DNA from 3 places in the Thauera butanivorans genome. Region 3 is predicted to be linked to each of the others. Evidence: predicted binding sites of a transcription regulator. Region 3 holds the regulator's gene; each other region holds the start of a gene.
What was found. The regulator sigma-54, encoded in region 3, starts transcription at its own class of promoters, with help from an activator protein. The targets are predictions, from matches to a motif close to TGGCACGCTTNCTGCTNA.
Positions count from the first base shown of each region.

Region 1: a site for sigma-54 is predicted at 5,926-5,943, ahead of flgG (flagellar basal-body rod protein FlgG). Genes of this name have one in related genera too.
Region 2: a site for sigma-54 is predicted at 3,951-3,968, ahead of ACNQFN_RS21555 (circularly permuted type 2 ATP-grasp protein). Genes of this name have one in related genera too.

Region 1 covers NZ_CP183038.1:2,991,619-3,001,480, forward strand. Annotated here, with positions in the region: gene flgK (flagellar hook-associated protein FlgK) at 3-2,042, opposite strand; gene flgJ (flagellar assembly peptidoglycan hydrolase FlgJ) at 2,139-3,185, opposite strand; gene ACNQFN_RS14490 (flagellar basal body P-ring protein FlgI) at 3,195-4,322, opposite strand; gene ACNQFN_RS14495 (flagellar basal body L-ring protein FlgH) at 4,335-5,012, opposite strand; gene flgG (flagellar basal-body rod protein FlgG) at 5,023-5,805, opposite strand; gene flgF (flagellar basal-body rod protein FlgF) at 5,987-6,721, opposite strand; gene flgE (flagellar hook protein FlgE) at 6,769-8,088, opposite strand; gene ACNQFN_RS14515 (flagellar hook assembly protein FlgD) at 8,104-8,772, opposite strand; gene flgC (flagellar basal body rod protein FlgC) at 8,811-9,215, opposite strand; gene flgB (flagellar basal body rod protein FlgB) at 9,227-9,643, opposite strand.
Region 2 covers NZ_CP183038.1:4,451,698-4,461,559, forward strand. Annotated here, with positions in the region: gene ACNQFN_RS21535 (hypothetical protein) at 1-331, opposite strand, end outside; tRNA gene ACNQFN_RS21540 (tRNA-Asp) at 425-501, shown strand; gene ACNQFN_RS21545 (proteasome-type protease) at 574-1,386, opposite strand; gene ACNQFN_RS21550 (alpha-E domain-containing protein) at 1,460-2,407, opposite strand; gene ACNQFN_RS21555 (circularly permuted type 2 ATP-grasp protein) at 2,478-3,908, opposite strand; gene ACNQFN_RS21560 (transglutaminase family protein) at 4,057-5,055, opposite strand; gene ACNQFN_RS21565 (circularly permuted type 2 ATP-grasp protein) at 5,036-7,738, opposite strand; gene ACNQFN_RS21570 (DUF2126 domain-containing protein) at 7,746-9,862, opposite strand, start outside.
Region 3 covers NZ_CP183038.1:693,374-703,235, reverse strand. Annotated here, with positions in the region: gene ACNQFN_RS03410 (CinA family protein) at 1-386, shown strand, start outside; gene recA (recombinase RecA) at 520-1,560, shown strand; gene recX (recombination regulator RecX) at 1,581-2,030, shown strand; gene lptB (LPS export ABC transporter ATP-binding protein) at 2,017-2,739, shown strand; gene ACNQFN_RS03390 (RNA polymerase factor sigma-54) at 2,746-4,206, shown strand; gene hpf (ribosome hibernation-promoting factor, HPF/YfiA family) at 4,224-4,550, shown strand; gene ptsN (PTS IIA-like nitrogen regulatory protein PtsN) at 4,795-5,256, shown strand; gene hprK (HPr(Ser) kinase/phosphatase) at 5,253-6,200, shown strand; gene ilvA (threonine ammonia-lyase, biosynthetic) at 6,298-7,818, shown strand; gene ACNQFN_RS03365 (5-formyltetrahydrofolate cyclo-ligase) at 7,859-8,485, opposite strand; gene ACNQFN_RS03360 (transglycosylase SLT domain-containing protein) at 8,523-9,862, shown strand, end outside.

The DNA of each region.
Region 1 (9,862 bases), 2.3 Mb from region 3:
GCTCAGCGGCCGATGGCGATGAGTTCGTCGAACAGCCGCTGCGCCACGGTCATGACGCGGGCCGAGGCCTGATAGGCAAGCTGGAAGCGGATCAGGTTGGCCGCTTCCTCGTCCAGATTGACGCCCGAGACGCTGTCGCGCGCCGAGGTGGCCTGTGTCACCAGCGCCTGCTGCGCGGCTTCGTTGACCTGGGCTTCGCGCGTCTTGTTGCCGACGGTGGTCACGGTCTGGGCATAGACCGACTGGAACGTGGCGGTCGGCCGCCCGCCGGCATCGGCCAGCAGGGTCTTGGACGTCTGCAGCGCGCCGAGCGCGACCGCATTGCGGTTGTCGGCGACGCCGGCAGCGTTCGGCGCGAAGGCGAAAGTGTCGCCAGCTTCGGGCGTGCCGCTGAACTCGAAGTCGAACTCATACCCGCCCGGGCCGGTGACGCGGAAGCGCGCTCCGGACGAATCCGTGGCCGGGTCAAAGGTCGTGCCGGTGCCGCCGCTTGGATAGGCGGTATCCGTCAGCCACTGTCCGCTCGTGCTGTCCTGCCGCAGGCGCTCGATGGTGTAGCCGGCCGGCACCGACAGACTGGTGCCGCCGAAGCTGGCCGAGAAGGCGGCGAAATCCGGCTTGCCGTCGCCCGAAGCATCCATGCCGGCGTTGCTGCGGACATCGATGTTGGCCAGCTTGCCCGTGCCTTGGTTGGTCAATGGCGCGGTCACCGACATCGGCCCGCCGGCGGCGATTTCGCGCGGATCGGAAATGGCCACGGAAATGTCGCGCGCGGCGTTGCGCGTCGGCTGGATCAGCAGCCCCTTGGCCGGCACGCTGGCCGCGTCCGGAATCGTGACCGACAGGCCGCCGCCGTTCAACGTCAGCGGCCCGGCGGCCGGCAGGCTCAGGGAAGCCAGCTCCTCGTTGCCGGCAAACAGCCTGAGCGCGCCGCCGTCGCTGTCGATGGCGACGCGGTAATCCCTGGCCCGCACCGCGCTCACGTCGGTGATGCCGGCGCTGACGCCCGCCGTGGCCGGCACGACCGTGGGCGTGATCGGCTTGAAGAAGTCCTTGCCGAAGACCCCTTCCAGGTCGATGCCGAGCTTGTGCTGGGCATTGACGGTTTCGGTGATGCCCAGCGCGATCAGGCCCAGTTCGTTCTGTGCGGCATCGAGCGACACGCGGCGGAACTCCAGCAGCCCGCCGAGCGTTCCGCCGGTCAGCAGCGATTCCGCCAGTTCCATGCGGTTGCCGCCCGGCGCCACCATCGAGATCGCGCCGCGTGTCGGATCGTTGGCGCTGGGCACGACTTCGAAGGTCGATACCGTGCCACGCAGCACCAGCGACTGCCCCGAGCCGATGAACACCGACACCGCGCCGTTCGCCTGCGCGCCATCGGTTTCCTCGACGATGGTGATCTTCACCAGCTTGTTCAGTTCGGCCAGCAACTGGTCGCGCTGGTCCAGCAGGTCGTTGGCCGGCGTGCCGGCTCCGCCCGCCTGGGCGATGACGATGCGCTGGTTCATGTCCGCGATCGCCTGCGCATAGGTGTTGATCGACTCGACCGTCTGCACGATGCTGCCTTCGACGCCGTCACGGATTTCTTCCAGCCGGGCATTCAGCGACTGGAAGCGCGACGCCAGCGACTGGGCATTGGAAATCAGCGCCTGGCGCGCCGCCACGCTGGTCGGGTTGGAAGCGACTTCCTGCACGCCGGCAAAGAAGTTTTCCATCGCCGGCGACAGCCCGGTGGTGCGATCGGCCAGCAGGTTGTTGATCTGGCCGACCTGCGCGCCGTAGGCCGCATATTGCGAGCGGCGGTTGTCGGCCTGCAGGATCTGTCCTTCCAGGAAGCGGTCGTAGCTGCGCGTCACCGAGGACACCTGGGTGCCCTGGCCGAAAAAGCCCGCGCCGGTGAACAAGGGCTGCAGCGCACTCTGCCCCACCGTTTGCCGGTGGTAGCCCTTGGTCCCTGCATTGGTGATGTTGTGACTGGTGGTATTGAGCTGGGCCTGTGCCGCATTGAGGCCCGTCATTCCGATGTTCAGCATGCCAGCCATGATGGTCTTCCTGATCCGCGATTGCCTGGAAAGGGTTCAGCAAGAAGGATGCCACCCCGAAACCGGCAATTCATGCGGCCATCCGGAGCGGCAGGCTCAGCCGATGCCGGCCAGTGCGCTGCGCAGCGTGCTGCCGCCGATGATGCGGGTGAGCTTGTCGGCGTACTGCGGATCGGTGGCATAGCCGGCATCCTGCAGGCTGCGGGCGAAGCCGGCAGCATCGGTCTGGCCCAGCACGCCGGCGTAGCGCGGGCTGCGCGCCATCAGGCTGGCATAGTCGCGGAAGGATTCGGCATAGGACGAATACGAGCGGAAGCGTGCCGCTTCGGCATAGGGGCGGCCGTCGGCATATTCGGTGACCTCGCGGTCGACGGTGCGGCCGCGCCAGGCCGAGCCGGCCTTGATGTTGAACAGGTTGTGGCTGGGGCTGCCGTCGGCATGGCGCAACTGCTTCTCGCCCCAGCCCGTTTCCAGCGCCGCCTGCGCCACCATGAAGGCGGGCGGGATGCCGGTGCGCTTGCTGGCTTCGACGGCATGCGGCCACACCTCGGCGACGAAGCCGCGGACCTTGTCCGACACCGCGCCGCCAAGCTGGCGCACGCGCTGGATCGCCTCCCTGAAGCCGGCTTCGAGCACGCCGCCGCCGGCCGCCCTGGCATCGCCGGAGGCAGCCGGCGCAGCAGCCTCGGCACGGGCCTGAACCGGCACCGCGCGCCGCGCGGCGGCAGATATTGCCGCGCCGCGAAGCACGCCGGCAAGCGGAAAGCCATCCTTGCCGCCCTGCCCGGTCTGCCCGGCCTGTGCGGGCGCCGCCAGGGCATCCGTACCCGCCGCACCTTCATCCTTGCCGCCAAGCTGGCGGAACAGGGTATCGGCGAGGCCGGTGCCGCGCCCCTGCGACAGGTTCAGTGCCATCTGCTGGTCGAGCAGGCTCTGGTACATGCGGGTCTGGTCACTGTCGAGCAGGCTGTTCTGCGGCGTGGCGTCGCGCATCGACTTCAGCATCATCTGCATGAACAAGGCCTCGAACTGCTTCGAGGCCGCGCGCAAGGCCTCATTCGAGCGGCCTTCGCTGCGGGCGAGCCGCTGCAGCTCGCCGAGCGAGTTGGGATCGAGGGCGTTGAGCTGGACGCCGGCGTTCATGGCCCGCCCTCAGATGATTTCCAGCTCGGCGCGCAGCGCGCCGGCCGCCTTCATCGCCTGCAGGATGCTGACCAGGTCCATCGGCTTGGCGCCCAATGCGTTGAGCGCCTTGACCACGTCGGCCAGATTGCCGCCGGCACGCACGTTGTGGATGCTGCCGCCGTCCTGGCGGATGTCGACCTGGCCCTGGTTCTGCGCCGCCACCGTCTCGCCGCGCGAGAACGGCGCCGGCTGGCTGACTTCGGTCTGGCTGTCGACGGTGACGGTGAGGTTGCCGTGCGACACCGCCACGTTCTGCAGCGTCACGCGCTGGTTCATGACCACCGAGCCGGTGCGCGAATTGACGATGACCTTGGCGATCTGCTCGCCCGGTGCCACCCTCAGGTTCTCGATCCGGCCGAGGAAGGCCACGCGGCGCGACACGTCCTGCGGCGCCATGACCTGGATGCTGCGGCCGTCCAGCGCATAGGCCGAGCCCGGCGCAATCGCGTTGATGGCATCGACCACCTTGCCGGCGGTGTGGAAATCGGCTTCATTGAGCTCGACCATGACGAAGTCGCCCTGCCCGACCGACGCGGCCACGCCGCGCTCCACCGTGGCGCCGCCGGGAATCCGCCCTGCCGCCAAATGGTTGATGGTCTGCGCCGCGCCGCCCGCCGCGCCGCCCGCGCCGCCGACGGCGAGGTTGCCCTGGGCCACCGCATACACCTGGCCGTCCGCGCCTTTCAGCGGCGTCATCACCAGCGTGCCGCCGCGCAGACTCTTGGCGTTGCCGATCGAGGACACGGTGACGTCGATCGCCTGGCCGGGCCGGGCGAAGGCCGGCAGGCTGGCCGTCACCATCACCGCGGCGACGTTCTTCAACTGCATGTTGGTGCCCTGCGGCACGGTGACGCCCATGTTGCCCAGCATGTTGACGATGCTCTGCTTGGTGAAGGGCGTCTGCGTGGTCTGGTCGCCGCTGCCGTCGAGGCCGACCACCAGGCCATAGCCGACGAGCTGGTTCTCGCGCACGCCGGCGATGGTGGCCAGGTCCTTGATGCGCTCGGGCGCGGCTTCGGCCGCCGACACGAAGAAGATGCCGGCCGCCACGGCCACCACCAGCGCGCGCGTCAGCAGGGATCGGAAGGCGTTCATGTCTGGCCCCGTTCAGAAAGGCAGGATGGCGAGGAAGAAGCGCTGCAGCCAGCCCATGGTGTTGGACTGGTCGATGACGCCGGTGCCGCGGTATTCGATGCGCGCATCGGCGACCTGGATCGACTGCACCGTATTGGTCGACGTGACGGTGTTGGGGTCGACCACGCCCGAGAAGCGGATGAATTCGTTGCCCTGGTTGATCGCCAGCATCTTCTCGCCCGACACCAGCAGGTTGCCGTTGGCGTAGACGTCGATGACCGTGACCGTGATCGTGCCGTTGAAGGCGTTGTTGGCGCGGGCGCTGCCGGCGCCGTTGAAGCCGGAATCGACCCCGGCCTCGACGTTCAGCCCATTGAGCCCGCCCAGCGGCAGGCGCGAGGAGGCGGTGATGCCGCCCGTCATTTCGGAGCTGCGCGTTGCGCTGGTGTTGGCGCTCTTGGTCGCGGTGTTGCGCTCGACCAGGTTGATCGTGATGATGTCGCCGACATGGCGCGCGCGCCTGTCCTCGAACAGCGGGCGCGCCAGCGCCGCCTGGTAGATGGCGCCGTTCGCGGCGGGTGCCGGAGCCTGGCCGTCCGGGCGCACGCTCATCGGCTGATGCACGGCGGTCGGCGGCACGGTTTCGATGGCGGCGCAGCCCGACAGCAGCGCCAGCGCGGCGGCAAGCCAGAATGCGGACAGCGGTTTCATGGCGATGCGCTCACAGCTGGGTGAGCCGGCCCAGCATCTGGTCGGACGTGGAGATGGCGCGCGAATTCAGCTCGTAGGCGCGCTGCGTGACGATCATGCTGACGAGTTCCTCGGCGACGTTGACGTTCGAGTTCTCGACGTAGCCCTGGTTGATGACGCCCGCGCCATTGGTGCCCGGCTCGGTCGGCGTGGCCTCGCCGCTCGACGCCGTCTCGTAGAACAGGTTCTCGCCCATGCTCTGCAGGCCGCCCGGGTTGATGAAGGTCGCCACCTGGATCTGGCCGACCGGCTGCATCTCGACCTGGTTGGGCAGCTTGACCGTGACCGTGCCGTCCTTGCCGATGGAGATCTGCGTGGCGTCGGCCGGAATCTGGATGGCGTCGAGCAGCGGATAGCCGCTGGCGGTGATGACGTTGCCCTGGTTGTCGAGCTGCAGCGCGCCGTCGCGGGTGTAGGCGGTGGTGCCGTCGGGCATCGCGATCTGCAGGAAGCCGTTGCCCTGGATCGCCAGGTCCAGCGAGCCGCCAGTCTGCTGCGGGCTGCCCTGGGTGAAGATGCGCTCGGTGGCCACCGGACGCACGCCGGTGCCGATCTGCAGGCCGCTGGAGACCTGGGTCTGCTGCGTGGTCTGCGCGCCCGGCTGGCGCATCGTCTGGTACAGCAAGTCCTCGAACACCGCGCGCTGGCGCTTGTAGCCGTTGGTCGACACGTTGGCCAGATTGTTGGAGATCACGTCCAGCGAAGTCTGCTGGGCATCGAGCCCGGTGCGGGCGGTCCACAGGGAGCGGATCATGATGAAGTCCTCTGTTCTGCATTGCCGTGCCGGCAGGCTTTGCCGGCACGCGGCGGCGATTGCCGTTTGTGCATGGGATCAGTCTAGGCCTTTGCCGGCCCCGGCCATCCCGCGATAAACAACGCAAAAACCGTGCTAATTCCGTACGAAGCGCAGCTGCCGCGGAGCAGCGCCCGCCATCTCAACGCGCCCCCAGCACCTGCGCCGCAGCGCGGTCGTTGGCTTCGGCGGTCTGCAGCATGCGCACCTGCATCTCGAACTGGCGGGCGAGCGAGATCATCTGCACCATCTGGTCGGCGACATTGACGTTGCTGCCTTCCAGGTAGCCGCCGGCGACCTGCACGTTCTCGTCCGCCGGCGCGGGCGCGCCGCCGGCGAGCCGGAACAGGCCGTCGTCGCCGCGCACCAGCTCGGCCTCGGGCGGATTCACCAGCTTGAGCTGGGCGACGACATTGACGATGTTGCCGTTCGGATCGATCGACGACACCGAGCCGTCGCGGCCGATGACGATCTCGGTGTCGGGCGGCAGCGCGATCGGCCCGCCGTCGCCGATCACCGGCAGGCCCTCGCGGGTCTGCAGGATGCCGGCCGGGCTCAGCGCCAGGCTGCCGTTGCGGGTGTAGGCCTCGCTGCCGTCGGGCAGCCGCACGGCCAGCCAGCCCTTGCCCTCCACCGCCACGTCGTAGGGCCGCCCGGTGTATTGGATCGGCCCCGGGGTGAAGTCGTTGGCGATGCTGGCATCGACCGCGAACGAGCGGCTGCGGAAGGCCTCGGTCTGGATTTCCACCCCGCGCAGCTTGTGCATCTGCGCACGAAAGCCGGTGGACGAGGCGTTGGCGATGTTGTTCGACACCGCCGCCTGCTGGTTCATCGTGCCGGTGGCGCCGGTCATCGCGGTGTAGATCACCCGATCCATGTTCTGTTCTCCCTATCCTGCAAACCCGGAACGGCGCCCTGCCCTCATCAGCGCAGGTTGACCAGCGTCTGCAGGATCTGGTCCTGCGTGCGGATCGACTGGGCGTTGGCCTGGTAGTTGCGCTGCTGGATGATCATCTGCACCAGTTCCTGGGTGAGGTCGACGTTGGATTCCTCGACCTGGCCGGCGGAGATGACGCCGTTCATGCCGTTGCCCGGCGTGCCGCGCGCGAAACCGCCGGACTCGGGCGTCTCGACCCAGTAGTTGTTGCCGATGGGCGACAAGCCGTTGTTGTTGCGCACGGTGGTCAGGTTGACGATGCCGATGTCCTTGGAAACGCCGTTGGTGTAGCGCGCCTGGATGACGCCGTTGCGGCTGATCGCCAGACCGGCGATCTCGCCCGGCGCAGCGCCGTTCTGCACCAATTCACGCGGCTTGGATTCGCCGCCGAACTGCGTGATCGAGTTCATCGCCAGCGTGGCCTCGCTCGGGTTGACCGCGTCCGTGCCGAGCAGGGCGCTGAACACCGAGCCATTGGTCGGCGGCGTGACGGCCGCCGTCGCATGCGGCGTGACCTCGGCGACCCGGCCCAGGCCGTCGAAGCCGAGCGTGGAGTTGTGGGTAAGCGTGCCCGGATCGTTGTCGACGACGGTGTAGACATCCCACTCGCTGTAGCTGGGCGGCGCCGTCGTGGTATCGACGACGTCGGTGCGCCGGGCGAAATAGAAGGACAAGGTGTGTTCCTTGCCCAGGGTGTCGAAGATCTTTATTCCAGTGGAATAGGTATAGGTCAGGGGGTCGCTCGGATCGAGCGGCATCGCGGCACCGTCGATCGTTTCCGCATCCGCGCTCAGGTTCAGGTTCAGGCTCATTTCCGTCGTCTGCACGGCGCCGATGCCCGACGCAGGCACGATCAGCGGACGGAAGCTATCCACCGAGGAAGTCGCCGGCGCCGCGACGTCGCCCGACACCGGATCGACCGTCTGGTAGCCCATCAGCCTGTCGCCCAGCGCGGTGATGATGTAGCCCTGCTTGTTGATGTCGAACTGGCCGTTGCGGGTCAGCGCGTAGCCGCCGTTCTGCAGTTCGATCTCGAAGAAGCCGTTGCCGTTGATCGCCATGTCCAGCGGGTTGCTGGTGGTGGTGACGTTGCCCTGGGTGAAGGCCTGGCGCACCGCCTGCACCGCGCTGCCGATGCCGATCTGGATTTTCGACACCGCGCCGGTCAGCGACGAGGCATAGGCGTCCGCGAATACCGTGCCGGAATTCTTGAAGCCCACGGTGCTGGCGTTGGCGACGTTGTTGGAAATGACGTCGAGCGCCTTGGAGGAAGAACTCAGGCCGCTGAGGCCTTGCTGGAATGCCATGATCGCTGCTCCGGATCAAAGAATCTGCTTGATGTCGTCGAGCTTGAACAGACCGAGGTCGCCGACCTGCAGGTCGGCGCCCCTGGGACCGCGCACGACGCTGGTCACGGGCCCGAACTGCAGCGTGCGCCCCTGCACCTTCTCGTCGCCGAGAGTCGCGGACAACGACAGGGTGTAGACGCCGTCGGCGGCGCGCGAGCCGTCTTCCGCGGTGCCGTCCCAGATGAAGTTGTGGCTGCCGGCCTCGATGCTGTCGAACACCATCTGCTTGACCGGCAGGCCCGAGCTGTCGGTCACCGTCAGCGTCACGCGGTCGGCCGGCCCGTCGATCTCGAAACCGCCGATGCCGCCCGCTTCGGTCAGCACCATCTGCTGGCCTTCCACCAGCACGCCGCGCCCGATCAGGGCCGCAGCGTTGATGCCCTCGTTCGAGGCCTGCGAATCGAAGAAGGACTGGACCATCTTGTTGAGCCGCTCGATGCCATCGACCGTGCTCATCTGCGCGAGCTGGGAAGTCAGCTCGGCGTTTTCCATCGGGTTCATCGGGTCCTGGTTGCGAAGCTGGGTGGTCAGCAGCTTGAGGAAACGCCCCTGCATGTCCTCTTCCGCCTTCTGCACGGGTTCGCTGCGTGCCAGCTTGGACAGCACGTTTTCCGTTGTCACATCGTTCGAGACGGTGCTCATGAATCTCTCCTGCTACGGCATCATTTGCCGGACAGCGCTCACTGTCCGATCTGCAAGGTACGCTGTAGCAATGTCCGTGCCGTGTTCATGATCTCGGCGTTGTTCTGGTAGGAGCGCGAGGCCGAGATCATGTTCACCATCTCCTCGGCCACGTTCACATTGGGCATTTCGACATAGCCGTCGGCATTGGCCGCCGGGTTGTTCGGCTCGTACACCATCCGCATCGGCGCGGCGCTGTCGACGATCTGCGTCACTTGCACGCCGACCGCCGCCGGCCCGGCCATCTGCCGGGCGGCAAAGACGACCTGCTTGGCGCGGTAAGGCTCGCCGGTCTCGGTGGTGACGCTGTCGGCGTTGGCGAGGTTGGAGGCGGTGGTGTTGAGCCGCAGCGACTGCGCGTTGAGCGCCGAGCCGGCGATCTGGAAGACGTTGAGCATGCTCATGATGGAATTCCTTACTGGCCGGTGAGCGCGGTGTTCATCGAGCGCAGCATGCCGTTGATGAAGGTCAGGCTCGCCTCGTAGCGCAGCGCGTTCTCGGCGAAGGCCGCACGCTCGACGTCCATGTTGACGGTGTTGCCGTCGACCGCGGACTGCAGCTCGGTGCGGTATCTGGAGAAGGCATCGGCCCCGAGCGCCGCGCCGCCGGCGATATGGCCCTGGTGCGTGATGTCGAGCGCGACGCCGCCCAGGCCGCCCCCTGGCGCCTTGCCCAGCGCATTGTCGAGCGCGGCACGGAAATCGATGTCGCGCGCCTTGTAGTGCGGCGTGTCGGCGTTGGCGATGTTCGACGCCAGCAATTCCTGGCGGTGGGCCTGGAGATTGAGCGCCGCCTGATGGAAGCGCATCTGGTTGTCCAGCAGGGTTTTCATCGCCTTACCTCTCGAATGCGGCCGGCACGTTCCCCGGCGGGGACGCGACGGATCACGGGCCAGCATGATTGCCCAAAGAACAGGCAGCTTTCATGCCAGCGATGGTAAGCCCCGCCCCGCAGCCGCCCTCGCCCGATAAGGCGGCGGAAAACCGCCCAAATCTGCCGCTTGCCGGCCCCGCCGGCAAAACCTGCCGCGGGCACTTGCCGCCCGCTGCCC
Region 2 (9,862 bases), 940 kb from region 3:
CCGCTGAATGCCACGGGCGCAGCCCCCGGCGGCAGTCCTCTTCAGGCACAGGCGCCGAGGCCAGTTCCGAACCGGTAGCCGCACGCCACGCGCCAAGGAAACGAAACTGGCCCGGCTCGGGCGCACGGTGCGGGACGGCTGCCAGCGCTTCGCCGCCTGATACCAGCTTGTATTCAATAACCAAAGGATGTCCGGTCGGTGAGCGGGGCTGATCGGACAGTTTCCATGCTTTCGAACGCGGATCGGCATGAGCTGGAAGCCTTGCCGCCAAGTGTTGCCAGCCCTCGGGCATTCGTGGATAATGCGCCGCACTGATGTCGCGGAGCTTCATGAAGCTCCGCCAGATCAAACAGTTACAGATGGGCTCAGGCGTTCTGCCGGCCCTTTCGGTTTCAAGGTCGGGGCTCGAGCGGGCCTCGATTCAGGAGTGGTAGTTCAGTTGGTTAGAATACCGGCCTGTCACGCCGGGGGTCGCGGGTTCGAGCCCCGTCCACTCCGCCATGCTCATCCCGGGAAAGGGCTGCGATCACACGCAGCCCTTTTCTTTTTTCGTCCCACTGCATCCATCCTGCGTCATCCCTTCTTGCCGGCGGCTTCGCATACGGCCGTCTCGCCCATGTCCCGCACACGCGGACGCGGCACGGCTTCCTGCGGCCAGGTCGCCCAGTCGGGATCGGGCAGTTCGGCGAACACCCGGCGCAGATTGGCGCCCCACTGGTTGTGGATCATGTCGAAATAGGGGTTGTCGCCGTCGATGCTGACATGGCGCGTCACCTTCAGGCTGTCGCGCCTGTAGATCAGCAGGTCCAGCGGCAGGCCGACGGACAGGTTCGAGCGGATCGTCGAGTCCATCGAGATCAGCGCGCACTTGGCCGCCTCGTCGAGCGAGGTGCGGCAATTGACCACCCGGTCGACGATCGGCTTGCCGTACTTGGATTCGCCGATCTGGAAGTAGGGCGTGTCGCTGGAAGCCTCGATGAAGTTGCCTGCGGCATAGATGCTGAACAGCCGCGGCGGCTCGTCGGCGATCTGGCCGCAGAGGATGAAGGAGGCGTTGAATTCGACGCCGAACTGCTGCAAGGCCTCGGCATCGCGCTGATGCACGCGGCGAATGGTGTCGCCCACCAGGCGCGCGCATTCGAACATGGTCGGCGCGCTCCACAGGCTCTGCCGGTCCTGCACCGCCGCGTGCTCGCGCAGGATGTTGATGACCGCCTGGGTGATGGCGAGGTTGCCGGCGCTCATCAGCACCAGCACCCGGTCGCCGGCACGCTCGAAGACGGTCATCTTGCGGAAGGTGTTGATATGGTCGACGCCCGCGTTGGTGCGGGAATCGGACAGACAGACGAGTCCTTCGTCGAGGCACATCGCAACGCAATAGGTCATGCGGGCAGTCCTGTCGGGTCATTGTTCGGCGCCGCCGGCCCACGAGCAAACCAGGGGCGCCGCCAGGAAGCGTTCAGGCGGCGACCGGAACGAGAAAGTTGTCGCCGATGCGGTCGCCCAGCCGGTTGATGCGCTCCAGGAAGCGCTCGAGCCAGGGATGCAGGCCGGTGTCGAAGATATCGTCCATGCGGCCGTAGTGCAGCGTGGCGTGAAGCTCGCCGGCCTGGCGCGCGGCTTCGGCCGAGTGCAGGTTGGCGATCTCGCCGAGGATGTCGTTGACCTCGTCGACGCAGGCATGCAGCGAACGCGGCATGGCGTGGTTGAGGATCAGCAATTCGGCGACCTTGTAGGGGGTGATGACGTCGCGGTAGACGTGGCGGTAGGTCTCGAAGGCCGACACCGAGCGCAGCAGCGCGCCCCACTGGTAGTAGTCGGTGGTGCCGGTCGGACTCTCGGTCTGCGGCAACAGGTTGTGGTACTTCACGTCGAGCAGGCGCGCGGTGTTGTCGGCGCGTTCGAGGAAGGTGCCCAGGCGCACGAACTGGAAGGCATCGTCGTGCAGCATGGTGCCGAAGGTGACGCCGCGCAGCAGGTGGGAGCGGAACTTGACCCACTCGAAGAACTCGCCGAGGTCGGTCACCTGCAGCTTTTCCGGGGTCATGTCGCGGATTTCGAGCCAGGTGGCGTTGGTGGTTTCCCACATTTCCGCGGTCAGCGTGCCGCGCACCGCGTGCGCATTCTCGCGCGCCGCGCGCAGGCAGTTCCACACGCTCGACAGGTTGTCGCGGTCGAGCACGACGAACTCGATGACGTCGCGCGCCGTCAGCGGCCGTCCGCTGCGGGCGTAGGCGTCGGTCAGTTCGCTGATGGCGAGGATCGCGCCCCAGCCGTCGTCGCTGCTGCCGTTGTTGCGCGGCAGCAGCGACATCCGGTAAGAAACGTCGAGCATGCGCACGGTGTTCTCCGCACGTTCGGTATAGCGCGCCATCCAGTAGAGGTGATCGGCGGTACGGCTCAGCATGATCGTTCTCCCGGTTTCATCGGATATGGGGTACGGACGGGGACAAGCGGCTGAAGGCAGGTGAGCGGCCTCAGCCGACCACCCAGGTATCCTTGGTGCCGCCGCCCTGCGAGGAATTCACCACCAGCGAGCCGGCCTGCATCGCCACCCGCGTCAGGCCGCCGGGCACCATGCGGATCTCCTTGCCGCCCGACAGCACGAAGGGGCGCAGGTCGATGTGGCGCGGCGCGATGCCGGCATCGACGAAAGTCGGACAGGTCGACAGCGACAGCGTCGGCTGGGCGATGTATTTCTCCGGCGCGGCGATGATGAGCTGGCGGAAATGCTCGATCTCGGCCTTGGTCGCCGCCGGCCCGACCAGCATGCCGTAGCCGCCGGCGCCATGGACTTCCTTCACCACCAGCTCGGGCAGATGGGCGAGCGTGTAGGCGAGGTCCTCCTCGCTACGCAGCATGTAGGTGGGCACGTTGTTGAGGATGGGTTCCTCGCCCAGGTAGAAGCGCACCATCTCCGGCACGTAGGGGTAGATCGACTTGTCGTCGGCGACGCCGGTGCCGACCGCATTGGCCAGCGTCACCCGGCCGGCGCGGTAGGCCGACATCAGGCCGGGCACGCCGAGCATGGAGTCGGCGCGGAACACCTGCGGATCGAGAAAATCGTCGTCGATCCGGCGGTAAATGACGTCCACCCGGCGCGGCCCCTGGGTGGTGCGCATATACACCGTGTCGTCCTTGACGAACAGGTCCTGGCCTTCGACCAGTTCGACCCCCATCTGCTGGGCGAGGAAGCTGTGTTCGAAGTAGGCGCTGTTGTAGGCGCCCGGCGTCAGCAGCACCGCGGTGGGGTCGAGCACGCCCTCGGGCGCGACCGCGCGCAGCGTCTCCAGCAGCAGATCGGGATAGTGCTCCACCGGCTGCACGCGGTAGCGCGAGAACAGGTCGGGGAACAGCCGCATCATCATCTTGCGGTTTTCGATCAGGTAGCTGACGCCCGAGGGCACGCGCAGGTTGTCCTCCAGCACGTAGTACTCGCCCTTGCCGTCGGCGCCCGCCGCGCGCACCAGGTCGATGCCGGCGATCATCGCGTACAGCCCGCCAGGCACGTCCACACCCTTCATCTCGGTGCGGAACTGGGCGTTGTTCAGTACCAGTTCGGACGGCATGCGGCCGGCGCGGAGGATTTCCTGATCGTGATAGACGTCGCTCAGGAAGGCGTTGAGCGCCCTCACCCGCTGGCGCAGGCCGGCTTCGAGTGCCGTCCATTCGTCGCCCGGAATGATGCGCGGCAGCAGGTCGAACGGAATCAGCCGCTCCTTGCCGCCGTCGGCGCCATAGACGTTGAAGGTGATGCCGACGCGATGGAAGGCGACGTCGGCTTCGCCGCGCTTGCGCTCGATGCGTTCGCGCGGCATCCGTTCGAGCCAGTCGGCATAGCTGCGATAATGCGCGCGCACCGAGCCGTCGGCGGCATGCATTTCGTCATAGGGTTTCGCTACGGTCATCTTGATGTCTGCGATCATTGTCGGGCTCCCTTGCGCGCTACCACAGCAGAAAGCGTGCCAAGCGTCCTGACGCGCGCGGAATACCGCACATCGGCGCAATCGGCCGGCACGCCTCCGACTGGTGCGCACCAGCCTGGCATGCGATGCATCATGCTGGTGCATGGCGTTCGCCGGATGCCGGGAGCGGAACCGGCATCACCGTCACCGCGACGTCCACGGCATGGCTGGCACCGCCCAGGATCACGCCGCGCAGCGGGCAGACGTCGCCGTAGTCGCGCCCCCAGGCCAGCGTGACGTGGCCCTGTGCCGGCTGCACGGCGTTGGTGGGATCGAACTCCACCCAGCCGATGCCCGGGCACCACACCGCGACCCAGGCGTGCGAAGCGTCGGCGCCGATCAGCCGCGACTGCCCCGGCGGCGGCTCGGTGAGCAGGTAGCCGGACAGGTAGCGCGCCGCCAGCCCCAGCGCGCGCAAGCAGGCGATCATCAGATGGGAAAAGTCCTGGCACACGCCGTGGCGTTCGGCGAAGACCTCGGCCACCGGCGTGGCGACGCTGGTGGCCGCCGGATCGAAGCGGAATTCGGCATGGATCAGCGAGGACAGCGCCTGCGCCGCTTCCAGCAGCGGCCGGCCGGGCGTGAAGCAGCGCGCGGCATAGGCAGCATAGGTCGCGGTTTCCTCGCCGAGCTGCACGAAGGGCGAGGCGAAGCGGTACTGGCCGGCGTCGCGCGCATCGACCTGCAAGGGCGCGTGGCCCGACAGCGCATCGCGCAGATGGTCGCGCGCGGCTTCCCACGGCAGGCTCTGCGCCGGCTCGGGCCAGTCCTGCGTCTGCACGCCGACGACGCTCACCGCCTGCACGCTCAGCCGTTCGTGCGGCACATACAGGCCGAAGCGCGTCGTCGGGTTGCCGAAGAAGTCCAGGCGCTCGCTGCGCGTGGACGGCTCGGGCGAAATCGCCAGGCGATGCGCGAACAGGCGCTGGCGCGGCATCGCACGCGGGCTCAGATGGGCGATCTGCTGCGACAGCAGCACCGGGCTGGCGTAACGGTAGGTGGTGTCGTGGGTGATCTCGTAGCACTGCTCCGACGGCCCGGCAGCGGCCGGCGCGGAAGCGGAAGGCTTTTCAGCGCGAGGCGGTTGCATGGCTGCGCGCATCCAGATGGGTGAAATAGCGGTGGGAAATGCCGTCGGCCAGCGCATTGCCGGCGTCCCAGATGCGCCGCAGCAGCAGAGCAATGGTTTCCCGCGCCTCCGCCACGACTGGCTTGCGGGGATCGAGCGCCAGCCAGTCGAAGCAGTCGCTGTCGCGCTCGGCATCCAGTTCGGCCAGCAGCGCCTGCAAGGGCTCGCCGAGCAAGCTGCCGTCCGGCAGGCGGGCGACGTGCTCGATCAGCGACTCGATCTGGTAGCGCAGCGCGCGCGGATTGTCGGGGTCGAACATCACCAGTTCGGCGACCGGCCGTGGCGCAAGTCCGCGCGCGTTGCGGCTGCGATAGCGGATCTCGCCGTCGGTGACGGCCAGCAGCGCCTCCAGCGCGCCCTGCTCCGGCACCGTCAGCAGCGCTGCCAGCGCCGAAGTCAGGAACTGCAGACGCTCGATGCGGCGGCCGATGGACAGGAAGCGCCAGCCGGCATCGCGCGGCATGCTCTCGATGACGAAGCCCGACAGCGTCACCAGCGACAGCAGCGACTCGTCCAGGCGATGCATCGCTTCGCTCAGGCCTGGCGCGGCCGGCGCAGGCGTGGCGAATTCGGCCAGGCGCTTGTAGATGCGCCAGCTGTCCGGCGACAGCCGGTCGCGCAACTGGGCCGCCAAACGCAGCGCGCCACGCAGGCTGGTCACCACGCTGCCGCTCTGGCGCTCGTCGAACAATGCGCCCGCCAGCCGCTCGATGCCGCACTCCGCAGCAAGAGGGCCATCTTCGGGCGGCGGCACAGCGCCATCCTGCGCCGCCGCCTCTCCCCTGGCGGCCCTCTCCCGGGCGGCCCCTTCCTGGGCAGCCTCTTCGCCGGCGGACAGCCGCAGGCCGCAACACTCGCACAGGCTGGCCAGCGCGACCAGCGTCGGCGTCGCCCATGGCCCGGCGTCATCGTCGCGCGCCTTCGCCACGGGGCGATGATCGAACTCCACCAGGCCGCCGAGCCGCCTCAGGGTTTCCCGCCCCAGGCGTGCCGAACCGTCGGCACGCTCGCTGTAGCGGCCGAGCCAGAAGAAGTTCTCGGCGACCCGGCTCGCCAGGCCGGGCAGCGGCATGTCGAGCTCGCGCGGCGCGAGCTGGCCGGGGATGACTGGCATGGCGGACACCGGCCGGCGCACCGTCGATGCGGCGCCGCCCAGCACCCAGGCATCCTTGCTGCCGCCGCCGTGCTGCATCGACACCACGCGCATGTCGGTTTCAGGGGCGACGCGCACCAGGCCGCCCGGCATCACGCGGAAGCCGTCGGCCGAGGCGGCGACGAACACCCGCAGGCCGATGTTGCGCGCCACCAGCCCGCCGGCGGCCTCCTTCTCGTCGGCCAGCACCGGCGCCTGCGAGATATTCACCATTTCCTGCGCGACAAAGTCGAAAGGCCGCTCGGCGATGTGCCCGGCCAGCGCCGCCAGCTCCGCCGGCGGCAGGTCGCGGCAGAACACCGGCCCGCCGCGCATCGCCGGGTAGGCCGGCTTGACCACCAGTTCGTCCAGTCGCGACAGCGCATGGGCACAGGCCGCGGCCTCGCCGCACCACCAGGTCGCCACCGACGGCATCTTCAGCTTCTGCCCGAGCAGGTGCTCGGCCAACCGCGGCAGATAACCGAGCAGCGCGCCGGTTTCGAGAATGCCGCTGCCGAGCGCGTTCGCCACCGTCACGCCGCCGGCACGCACCGCCGCCACCAGCCCGGCCACGCCGAGCGCCGAGTCGTCGCGCAGTTCCAGCGGGTCGCACCAGATGTCGTCCACCCGGCGCAGGATCACATGCACCCGGCGCAGGCCGTCCAGCGTGCGCAGGAAGACCTGTTCGTCGCGCACCGTCAGGTCCTGGCCTTCGACCAGCGGAAAACCCATCTCGCGGGAGAGGAAGGCGTGCTCGAAGTAAGTCTCGTTGTACGGTCCGGGCGTCAGCACCACGATCAGCGGCGCCTCGTCTTCTCCCGCCCCCTGGGGTGCCAGCGCGGCGAGGCTGTCGCGGAAGTCCTCGAAGAAGGGCGCCAGCGGCTGCGCGCCGGCCGCGCGATAAAGCTCCGGCAAGGCGCGCGCCACCACGCCGCGGTTCTCCAGCGCATAGCCGGCACCGGATGGCGCCTGGGTGCGGTCGGCCACCACCCACCAGCGGCCGTCGGGCGAGCGCGCCAGATCCACCGCATACAGGTGCAGGAACAGGTCGCGCGGCTGCTTGGCGCCCACCAGCGGCCGCAGGAAGCCGCTGTGGCCGTAGATCAGCGCGGGCGGGATCAGGCCCTGCTGCAGCAGGCTCTGCTCGCCGTAGAGGTCGGCGAGGATCAGGTTGAACAGCGTGGCGCGCTGGATGACCGCGGCCTCGATCTGCGCCCATTCCGCCGCCGGCAGGATGTAGGGCAGCAGGTCGAGCTCCCACGGCCGCTCGAAGCCGCGCGGGTCGGCATACACGTTGTAAGTGATGCCGTTCTCGTGCACCAGGCGGCGCAGCGCCGTCCGCCGCGCTTCGGTCTCGGCCGGCGGCATCGCCGCCAGCCGGTGGAAGAAATCGCGCCAGTGCGGCCGCAGCACCACCACGCTGCCGATGCGCTGGCACAGTTCGTCGTAGCGGTCCGGCCGCGCAGCGTAATGGGCGAGCAGTTCGGGCGGGCTCTGCGGCTGAAGCTGCATGGCGTCCTCAGGCCTGGCGGCGCAGGTCGAGTGTGAAAGGGAAGTCGGCGTTGCGCAGCGCCGACGCAGGCACGATGCGGCCAGGCGTGTGGCTGGTGGTGGTGAAACGCGCCAGGCGCCGGCCTTCGGCCTCGTAGGGATTGACCGGGTAGACCTCGTAGTTGCGCCCGCCCGGATGGGCGACGTGATACATGCAGCCGCCCATCGAACGCTGCATCCAGCCATCGACCAGGTCGAACGCCAGCGGCGCATGCACGCCGATGGTCGGATGCAGGCAGGACGGCGGCTGCCAGGCGCGGTAGCGCACGCCGGCGACGAACTCGCCGACGATGCCGGTGGGCTGCAGCGGTATCGCGCGGCCGTTGCAGGTGAGCACGTGGCGGTCGTCGTTGAGACCGCTGACCTTGACCTGCAGGCGCTCCACCGAGGAATCGACGTAGCGCACCGTACCGCCGGCCGAGCCTTCCTCGCCCATCACGTTCCAGGGTTCGAGCGCCATGCGCAATTCGACCTGCACGCCGCGCGCGGCGAACTCGCCGTATTTCGGGAAGCGGAACTCGAAATGCGGCGCGAACCAGCCGAACTCCATCGGGTAGCCAAACTCGCGCAACTCGTCGATGACGTCGCGGAAGTCCTCCGCCACCCAGTGCGGCAGCAGGAAGCGGTCGTGCAGCTCGGTGCCCCAGCGCCGCAGGCGGTCCGGCGCGTAGGGCTGCTGCCAGAAGCGGGCGATCAGCGCGCGCAGCAGCAGTTGCTGCGCCAGGCTCATGCGCGCATGCGGCGGCATCTCGAAGGCGCGCAGTTCCAGCAGGCCGAGGCGGCCGGTGGGGCCGTCCGGGCTGTAGAGCTTGTCGATGCAGAACTCGGCGCGGTGGGTGTTGCCGGTGGTATCGATCAGCAGGTTGCGCAGCAGGCGGTCGATCAGCCAGGGCGGCACCTGCACGCCGGGATCGGGGAACTGCTGGAAGGCGACTTCCAGCTCATGCACCGAGTCGTGGCGCGCCTCGTCGACGCGCGGCGCCTGCGAAGTGGGGCCGATGAACAGGCCGGAAAACAGGTAGGACAGGCTGGGGTGGTTGTGCCAGTAGCTGACCAGGCTGCGCAGCAGGTCGGGCCGGCGCAGGAAGGGCGAATCCCCCGGCGTGGCGCCGCCGAGCACGAAGTGGTTGCCGCCGCCGGTGCCGGTGTGGCGGCCGTCGAGCATGAACTTCTCGGTCGACAGGCGCGACTGGTGGGCTTCCTCGTACAGCGTGGTGGTGCGCTCGACCAGTTCGTCCCAAGAGCCGGCCGGGTGGATGTTGACCTCGACCACGCCGGGGTCTGGGGTGATGCGGAAGTGCGACAGGCGCGGGTCGGACGGCGGCTCGTAGCCTTCGAGCACGACCGGCAAGGCGAATTCCTCGGCGGTGGCCTCGACCGCGGCGACGACTTCGAGATAATCCTCCAGCACCGTGGTGGGCGGCATGAAGATGTACAGCAGGCCGCCGCGCGGCTCGGCGCATATCGCGCTGCGGGTGATCCAGCCGGCGGACTCGAAGGGAGCGGGCCGGCGCGCCGGGTCGTAGCGCTCGTCGCGGCTGGCCAGCGCCGCGGTGTCGGCACCGGGCAGCGCCATCGACGCGCTCGCCGCCTCGCCGTCGACCTCATGCTGGCCGCCATGCTCGGCACGGCCGGGCGTCCAGGCACCGGAATGCGCCTCGAAGCCGAGGCCGCTGTCGGCACCGACCGCCACGCCCGCCGGACGCAGCTGATGGCGCAGTGCCGCGTGCGCCGGCAGCGCCGGGAAAGCCTGGTTGGGATCCGTCTGATGGACCCACGGATAGTCGCCCTCGCCGGCCCAGGGCTGGGAGTCCAGCGGCAGGCGGTAGCCGATCGGCGAATCGCCCGGGATCAGGTACAGGCGCTCGGCGCGCAGGAACCACGGCCCGCTCTGCCAGCACCGCGGGCCGGTGTGGCTGCGCACGATCGGCAGCACGTGGCCGATGACTTCCTTCAGGCCCTGGTCGAAGATCCTGGTCAGGCGGGCGCGCTCAAGCGGGTCGTCGACGCGCGAGTCGTGCGGATCGACGTTGGCCGGCAGCTTGCGCTCGCGCCACAGGTAGTACCAGGCGTCCTCGTAGGCCG
Region 3 (9,862 bases):
TCACCGCCACCAGCGGCAGCTCGGCCTGGTTCGACCGCGGCTTCGTGACCTATTCCAACGCGGCCAAGACCGACATGCTGGGCGTCGCCGCCACGACCCTCGAAGCGCATGGCGCCGTCAGCGAAGCGACCGTCACCGAAATGGCGGAAGGCGCGCTGATCCACAGCACGGCAGACGTCGCGATCGCCGTTTCCGGCGTCGCCGGCCCCGGCGGCGGCACGCCGGCAAAGCCCGTCGGCATGGTGTGCGTGGCCTGGGCGCGGCGCGGCGCGGCCACGCTGGTGCAGACGCTGCAGCTGGCCGGCGACCGCGAGGCAGTGCGGCGCCAGACCGTCATCCAGGCGCTGCGCCGCTTGATCGAACTGGCTGGCGCGGATATTGCATGACATATTTGCTGTATATAAATACAGATGCTAAGCTGACGCCGTCAGAGACCTTGTTCAGGGCTGCGACAGCTCGCCGCCGAAAATCCCTGCAAGCTCTGTGCCATAATCCGCCCATCACTCAGGAAAAGTTTTCATGGACGACAACAAGGCCAAGGCACTCGCCGCCGCGCTCTCGCAGATCGAAAAGCAGTTCGGCAAGGGCTCGATCATGCGCATGGGCGACGGCAACGTCGAGCGCGACATCCAGACCGTCTCCACCGGCTCGCTCGGCCTCGACATCGCACTCGGCCTCGGCGGCCTGCCGCGCGGCCGCGTGGTCGAGATCTACGGTCCTGAATCCTCCGGCAAGACCACGCTGACGCTGCAGGTCATCGCCGAGATGCAGAAGCTCGGCGGTACCGCCGCCTTCATCGACGCCGAGCATGCGCTCGACGTCGGCTACGCCGAGAAGCTCGGCGTCAATATCGAGGACCTGCTGATCTCGCAGCCCGACACCGGCGAACAGGCGCTCGAGATCGCCGACATGCTGGTGCGCTCGGGCGGCGTCGACATCGTCGTCGTCGACTCGGTCGCCGCGCTGACGCCCAAGGCCGAAATCGAAGGCGAGATGGGCGACCAGCTGCCCGGCCTGCAGGCCCGCCTGATGTCGCAGGCGCTGCGCAAGCTGACCGCCAACATCAAGCGCACCAACACGCTGGTGATCTTCATCAACCAGATCCGCATGAAGATCGGCGTCATGTTCGGCAGCCCCGAGACCACCACCGGCGGCAACGCGCTGAAGTTCTACGCCTCGGTGCGCATGGACATCCGCCGCACCGGCACGATCAAGAAGGGCGACGAGGTGGTCGGCTCCGAGACCCGCGTCAAGGTCGTCAAGAACAAGGTCTCACCGCCGTTCAAGGAAGCGCACTTCGACATCCTGTACGGCGAAGGCATCTCGCGCGAAGGCGAGATCATCGACCTCGGCGTGGTGCACAAGATCGTCGACAAGTCCGGCGCATGGTATTCCTACAACGGCGACAAGATCGGCCAGGGCAAGGACAACTCGCGCGAGTTCCTGCGCAACAACCCGGCGCTGGCACGCGAGATCGAGAACAAGGTCCGTGCCGCCGTCAGCCTGCCCGAAATGCCGTCGGGCGGCGCAGCCCCGGCCGTCGCGGCGGACGAGGCCTGACAGGGACACCAGCGGCTGCCATGGCTGAACCGAGCCTGCGCGAACGCGCCCTGCGCCACCTCGCCCGCCGCGACCACTCTCGCGCCGAACTGGCGAAGAAGCTCGCGGCCTACGGCGACGAGGACGAGATCCGGGCGGTGATCGAACGCATGGGCGAGCTCGGCCTGCAGTCCGACGAACGCTTCGCCCAGGCTTTCGTGCGCAGCAAGGCGGCGCGCTTCGGCGCCAGCCGCCTGCGCAGCGAAATGGCGCGGCGTGGCCTCGACCGTGACCTGGTCGACGAGGCAATCGCCAGCGAATGTGCAGAATCGGAATCGGAGCGTGCGCGCAGCGTGCTGCGCAGCCGCTTCACCACGCCGCCCGCCGATGCCCGCGAATGGGCGCGGCAGGCGCGCTTCCTGCAAACCCGCGGCTTCGCACCCGACCTGATCCGCAAGCTGCTGAAAGAGCCCCACGATGAGTCTGCTTAAGGTCGCTGGCCTGCAAAAGCGCTACAAGGCACGCACCGTCGTACATGACGTCGGTTTCGAAGTCGGCTCGGGCGAGGTCGTCGGCCTGCTCGGCCCCAACGGCGCCGGCAAGACCACCTGCTTCTACATGATCGTCGGCCTGGTGCGCGCCGACGGCGGCCAGATCGGCCTCGACGGCAAGGACCTGACCCACCTGCCGATCCACGCCCGGGCGCGGCTGGGCCTGTCCTACCTGCCGCAGGAAATGAGCGTGTTCCGCAAGCTCACCGTGGCCGAGAACATCCGCGCCGTGCTGGAGCTTCAGGGGCTCGAGAACCGCCAGGTGGACGAGCGCCTGCAGGAGCTGCTCGAAGAGCTCGGCATCAGCCATCTGCGCGACAACACCGCCATCTCGCTGTCGGGCGGCGAGCGCCGCCGCTGCGAGATCGCGCGCGCGCTGGCCACCGACCCGCGCCTGATCCTGCTCGACGAGCCCTTCGCCGGCGTCGATCCGATCGCGGTGATCGACATCCAGAAGATCATCCGCTTCCTCAAGGAACGCGGCATCGGCGTGCTGATCACCGACCACAACGTCCGCGAGACGCTCGGCATCTGCGACCGCGCCTACATCATCAGCGAAGGCCGCGTGCTCGCCAGCGGCCAGCCGGGCGAGATCATCGCCAACGAAAAAGTCCGCCAGGTCTACCTCGGCGAGCATTTCCGCCTCTAGTCCAGGATGAAACCCAGTCTCCAGCTCAAGCTTTCCCAGCACCTCACGCTGACGCCGCAACTGCAGCAGTCGATCAAGCTGCTGCAGTTGTCGACGATCGAGCTGAACCAGGAGATCGAGCGCTTCCTGCTCGAGAATCCGATGCTGGAGCGCGAGGAATTCGACGAGCCGCCGCCCAGGCTCGAACCCTCAACCAGTTCCTCGCCGGCCGAGCGCGAGCGTGAACAGCAGCGCGAAGCCGACACCGACGGGGGCGGCGACGGCGACAACGGCGGTACAGCCGAGCGCGAAGGCGGCGACGAAGGCATCGACTGGTCGAACGTCGGCACCGGCACCTCGGCCAAGCGCGACGATGACGACGACGTCGACTTCCAGGAAATCCAGGCCGCCGAGCTGTCGCTGCGCGAACACCTCGACCAGCAGGTCGCGCTGTCGCCGCTGAACGACCTCGACCGCGCACTGGTGCGCTTCATCATCGAAGCGCTCGACGACGACGGCTACCTGTACCAGCCGCTCGAGGAACTGCTCGAACTGCTGCCGCCCGAGCTCGAGATCGACCTCGACGATCTGTCGATCGCGCTGCGCCACGTGCAGAACCTCGACCCGGCGGGCATCGGCGCCCGCACGCCGCAGGAGTGCCTGGCGCTGCAGCTGCGCGCGATGCCCGAAAGCTCGATCCAGATGCTGGCGCTCGAGATCGTCGACGGGCACCTCGAACTGCTGGCCGAACGCAACTTCGTCCGCCTGAAGAAGCTGACCGGCTGCAACGACGACGAACTGCGCGCCGCGCACGCCCTGATCTGCAGCCTGGACCCGCATCCCGGCCTGCGCCACTCGGCTTCCGAAACGCGCTACGTGCTGCCCGACGTCGTCGTGCGCAAGGTCCGCGGGCGCTGGAGCGTGAGCCTGAACCAGGAGGCGATGCCGCGCCTGCGCGTCAATCGCCTGTACGCCAGCCTGCTGCAGCAGAACAGGGGACAGGGCGGCGGACTCACCGGCCAGCTCCAGGAGGCACGCTGGCTGATCAAGAACGTGCAGCAGCGCTTCGACACCATCCTGCGCGTGTCCCAGGCCATCGTTGACCAGCAAAGACAGTTCTTCGATCATGGTGACGTGGCGATGAGGCCACTGACCCTCCGGGAGATCGCAGACCAGCTCGAGCTGCACGAATCCACCGTATCACGCGTCACCACGCAGAAGTACATGGCGACACCGCGTGGCGTGTTCGAACTCAAGTATTTCTTTGGCAGCCACGTTTCCACCGACACCGGCGGAGCAGCTTCCTCAACGGCAATCCGCGCACTGATCCGCCAGCTGGTGGACGCAGAGGACAGGAAGAAACCCTTGTCCGACGCACGAATTGCAGAAGTTCTGGGCCAGCAGGGTATCGTGGTCGCACGTCGCACCATCGCGAAATACCGCGAATCACTCAATATCCCGCCGGTCAGTTTGCGCAAATCGATCTGACAACAACAGGAGTTAGCATGAATCTCAACATCACCGGGCGCCACGTCGAAGTCACGCCGGCCATTCGCGACTACGTCGGCGCCAAGCTCGACCGCGTCATCCGCCACTTCGACAACGTCACCAGCGTGGCGGTGATCCTCTCGGTCGAAAAGCTGCAGCAGAAGGCCGAAGTCACGCTGCACGTGCGCGGCAAGGACATTTTCGTCGAAAGCGAGGATACCGACCTGTACGCCGCCATCGACGCGATGGCCGACAAGCTCGATCGCCAGGTCCAGAAGTACAAGCAGAAAATGGCCGACCACAACCACGAAGCCCTGAAGCACCAGGCGCCGCCCGAGGCCTGATACCGGCTTGCATTCGAAGCGAGGACAAGACGCGAAGCCGCAGACGGTGCTCATTGCACGGCAAGGCTGGGCAACGCGGTCATCGCTTCGAAGGCGAACCGGTGGATCGTCTCTTGCGGCTTTCCTTCCGGGGTGTGGTTATAATGCGCGCGTTTATCAAGACGCGGCTTCAACGCACCCCGGTCCAACCCCCGTCGCCCAACGTGGCGCCAGCGGTAACGGCGCTGCGCAAGCTCCATAGCGAATGAGCCTGATATCTCAACTCCTGCCACTGTCGAACGTGGTGGTCGATCTGGACGCCAGCAGCAAGAAGCGCGTCTTCGAACAAGCAGGCCTGCTGTTCGAGAACAACCAAGGCATCGCCCAGAGCCTCGTATTCGACAGCCTGTTCGCCCGCGAACGGCTCGGCTCCACCGGCCTCGGCCAGGGTATCGCCATTCCCCACGGCCGCATCAAGGGCCTCAAGGACGCGGCGGGCGCCTTTCTCCGCCTGGCGGCGCCGGTTCAGTTCGATTCGCCCGACGGCAAGCCGGTCAGCATGCTGTTCGTGCTGCTGGTGCCCGAACAGGCCAACGAGACCCATCTGCAGCTGTTGTCCGAACTGGCGCAGATGTTCAGCGACCGCGAATTCCGCGAGGCCCTGCTGGACGCACCCGACGCCGCGCACATCCACAAGCTGTTCGTGAACTGGGGCGCCGATGAATGAGGCAGACCAGCGTCGCGCGGCTGTTCGAGGCTGAACGGGAGCTCCTTCAGCTCAGCCATGTCAGCGGACGGCTGGATGCCGTGCTGGCGGTGGCCGAAGAACGGATCTGGCCGGCCGACCTCGTCGGCCACCTGAACCTGATCCATCCTTCCCGGCTGCAGATCGTCGGCGCCGCCGAACTGGCCTGGGCCCAGCGCCAGACCACCGACAAGGTCGCCCACCACCTCAACGAGATCCTGTCCAGCCAGCCGCCGGCGATCATCGTCGCCGACGGCTGCGCGGTGTCGAACATCATCCGCGGCGTCTGCGAAGCGCACGACGTCGCGCTCTTCACCACCCCCCAGCCTTCGGCCAGCGTCATCGACCAGCTGCGGCTCTACCTGTCGCGCGAGCTGGCCGAGAAGATCTCGCTGCACGGCGTCTTCATGGACGTGCTCGGCGTCGGCGTGCTGATCACCGGCGACTCCGGCGCGGGGAAATCCGAGCTCGCGCTCGAGTTGATCTCGCGCGGCCACGGCCTGGTCGCCGACGACGTCGTCGAGTTCTCGCGCATCGCCCCGACCGTGCTGGAGGGCCGCTGTCCGCCGATGCTGCAGGACTTCATCGAAGTCCGCGGCCTCGGCATCCTCAACATCCGCACCATCTTCGGCGAGACCGCCTGCCGCCGGAAGATGCGCCTGCGCCTGGTCTGCCATCTCGAACGCCGCCAGCCCGGCGACGGCGACCCGAGCCGGCTGCCGGTGCAGCAGGAAGTGAAGGACATCCTCGGCGTCAAGGTCATGCGCGTGGTGCTGCCCGTCGCCGCGGGCCGCAACCTCGCGGTGCTGCTCGAAGCCGCCGTGCGCTCGACCATCCTGCAGTTGCGCGGCATCGACGCGATGCAGGAATTCATCGACCGCCAGATGCAGGCGATGAGCGCCGCCGACGGCGACGGCGCGGCGTAAGCACGCCCCGGCCGGCAAGCGGCCTATCGGCGGTGCTATTGCCGCAGTGCCGCATCGGCTGCTAACCTCGACGGCTTTGCTGCCCCGCGAGCCTTCGATGAGCACCCCCACGGATTACCTCGAGCGCATTCTCAACGCCCACGTCTACGACGTCGCCGTCGAGACGCCGCTCGATCTCGCCGCCAACCTGTCCGCGCGCGTGCATAACCGCATCCATCTCAAGCGCGAGGACATGCAGCCGGTGTTCAGCTTCAAGATCCGCGGCGCCTACAACAAGATGGCGCGGCTGTCGCCGCAGGCCCTGAAGCGCGGCGTCATCTGCGCCTCGGCCGGCAACCACGCCCAAGGCGTCGCCTTGTCGGCGGCACGGCTCGGCACCCGCGCCGTCATCGTGATGCCCAGCACCACGCCCCAGATCAAGATCGACGCGGTCAAGGCGCGCGGCGGCGAAGTCGTGCTCGCCGGCGAATCCTATTCCGACGCCTACGCCCATGCGCAGGAACTGGAAAAGAGCGAGAAGCTGACTTTCGTCCATCCCTACGACGACCCGGACGTCATCGCCGGCCAGGGCACGATCGGCATGGAGATCCTGCGCGCCCATGCCAGGCCCATCCATGCCATCTTCTGTGCGGTCGGCGGCGGCGGACTGCTCGCCGGCGTGGCGGCCTACGTCAAGCGGGTGCGCCCGGAGACGAAGATCATCGGCGTCGAGACCGTCGACGCCGACGCGATGACGCAGTCGCTCGCCACCGGCAAGCGCGTGGCACTGGAACAGGTCGGCCTGTTCGCCGACGGCACCGCGGTCAAGCAGGTCGGCGCCGAGACCTTCCGCCTGTGCCAGCAGTACGTGGACGAGATGATCGTCGTCGACAACGACGCCATCTGCGCCGCGATCAAGGACGTCTTCGAGGACACCCGCTCGATCCTCGAACCCTCGGGCGCGCTCGCCATTGCCGGTGCCAAGGAATACGCCAAGCGCCACAAGCTGCGCGACAGGAACCTGGTCGCCGTCGCCTCCGGCGCCAACATGAACTTCGACCGCCTGCGCTTCGTCGCCGAACGCGCCGAGCTCGGCGAACAGCGCGAAGCCGTGCTGGCAGTGACGATTCCGGAGCGGCCGGGTGCATTCCGCAAGTTCATCAGCCTGCTGGGCAACCGCAACATCACCGAGTTCAACTATCGCTACGCCGACCCCGAGCAGGCCCACATCTTCGTCGGCGTCACGGTGCACAACCGCAACGAAGCCGGCCGCCTGGTGGAAATGCTCGAACGCCACGAACTGCCGGCGATCGACCTGACCGACGACGAACTGGCCAAGACCCACGGCCGCTACATGGTCGGCGGCCGCTCGCCGCAGGCCAAGAACGAAGTGCTCTACCGCTTCGTCTTCCCCGAACGGCCGGGCGCGCTGATGAATTTCCTCTCCAAGCTGCATTCGGACTGGAACATCTCGCTGTTCCACTACCGCAACCACGGTTCGGACTACGGCCGCGTGCTGATCGGCATGCAGGTTCCGCCCGAGGACACGCAAGCCTTCGAGGACTTCCTGCAACGGCTCGGCTACGAATACGTGGCCGAGACCGACAACCCCGCCTACCGGCTGTTCCTCGCCGCCTGACGCTCTTCCGCCGGGTTTCCGGCGGTGTGCTGCGCGCGTTTCAGCGGCTGGCGCGGGCCGTGCCGATGGGTACCGCGCCAGCGCGGACTGCCCCCGCTTCCGTGACGATCCAGTCCATCGGCCGGTCGTGCGGCTGCGGCAGCACGCTCGGCACGCGGCCCAGCTCGAAGCCGGCGCCGATGGCAATCACGTCCATCCCCGCCAGCGTGCGGTCGAAATAGCCGCCACCGTAACCCAGGCGGTAACCGGCCGCATCGAAGGCGTTCAGCGGCACGATCACGACCTCGGGCGCCACCTCCTCCGGCGTCGCCGGATGCGGGATGCCATGGCGGTCGAACACCATCCCGGCCCCCGGCGTCCAGCGGCGGAAATGCATCGCCGCCCCTGCTGCGACGACCACCGGCAAGGCCGCCACGCGCAGCGCATCGCCGGCCAGCCAGTGCCGGACCCAGTCCCTGAGATCGGGTTCGGCACGGAAAGGCCAGCAGAAACCCAGCGTACGCGGCGCCAGTTCGTCGATCACGCCGCCGAGATGGGCTGACAGGCGCGCGGTGAGCCGTGCCCGCTGCGCCTCGTCCAGCGCCTCGCGGGCCTGGATTGCCTGCTGCCGCAGGAATCTGCGGCGTTTCTCGATGTCATCGGCGGGGTCGGAAACAGGCTTCGTCACTGTGGTATGGTTGCTTGCAATGGAGAGCAGGGGAAGTATGAAAACGGGCTTGATGGCGGCTGCGCTCTGCGTCGCCGGGATGTTGCTGCCGGCGACGGCGCCGGCCCAGGTGCCGCGGGCTTTCGGCGACGATCGCATCGTCGCCGCTCACGAGGCGGTGCGCAAGGGGGACCGCGACACGCTCGACGTGCTCGCCGCCGAGTCCAGCCCGCACGTGCTGGATGCCTACGTCCGCTACTGGCGCTTCGTCAATGTGCTGGCGCGCCCCGAACTGCCTCCCCCGGCGCGGGAGCTCGAGGCTTTCCTGCAGCGGGAAGCCGGCACCGTGCTGGCCGAGCGCCTGCGTGCCGACTGGCTGCGCCGGCTGGCGACGGATGGCGACTGGACGCGCTTCACGGCGCTCTATCCCGGCCTGCTGAATCCCGACCGCGAAACGCGCTGCACGGCCTGGACCGCCCGCCTGATGACCGGCGACACCCGCGCGCTCGACGAAGTCGCGCTGGAATGGCGCACGCTGGACAATGCGCCGGCGGCCTGCGACACCGCGCTGCGTGCCACCCATGCCACCGGCAGGGTCGATGACGACGCGCTCTGGCGCCGTGCGCGCCGCCAGGCCGACACGCGCAAACCCGACGATGCGCTGCTGAGCTGGAACTGGCTGCCCGCCGAAATCGCGCCGGCCGCCGCCGATGCCGAACAGGCCTTGCGCTCTTCCGCCGCCTGGCTCGACCGCCTGCCGGCCAATTTCGCCGTCACCCGCGCCGGCCGGGAGCTCGTCCTCGCCGCACTGACACGCATCGCCTGGCAGGACGCCCGCCTCGCCCATGCCCGCCTGCTGCAGTTGCAGGACCGCCTTGGCAGCGAGGAGCGCGGCGACATCCAGGCCGTCATCGCCATGCATGCCGCCATCGACCAGATGCCCGAGGCGATGGCCTTCTACCGAGCGGTGGGCAATGCCGAGCTGACGCCGCTGCAGCGTGCCTGGCGCGTGCGCGCCGCGCTGCGGGCCGGAGACTGGGCCGCCGTCCGCACGGCCATCGAAGCGATGCCGGAATCCGAGCGCCAGCAGCCCGAATGGACATACTGGCTCGGACGTGCGCATGCTGCCGCCGGCCGCGCCGGCGACGCCGAGGCGCTGTTCAGCCATATTGCCGCCGAACCGCATTTCTACGGCATCCTCGCCGCCGAGGAACTCGGCCGGCCCTTTGCGCTTCCCGCAAGCGGGGACTCGCTTGCCGTGCCCCCGCTCGACGAGGCCGAGAACGATCCCGCGCTGCGCCGCGCCCTCGCGCTGTACCGGCTCGGCCTGCGCACCGAAGCGACCCGCGAATGGACCTGGGCCTTGCGCGGCCGCGACGAAACCTTCCGCCTTGCCGC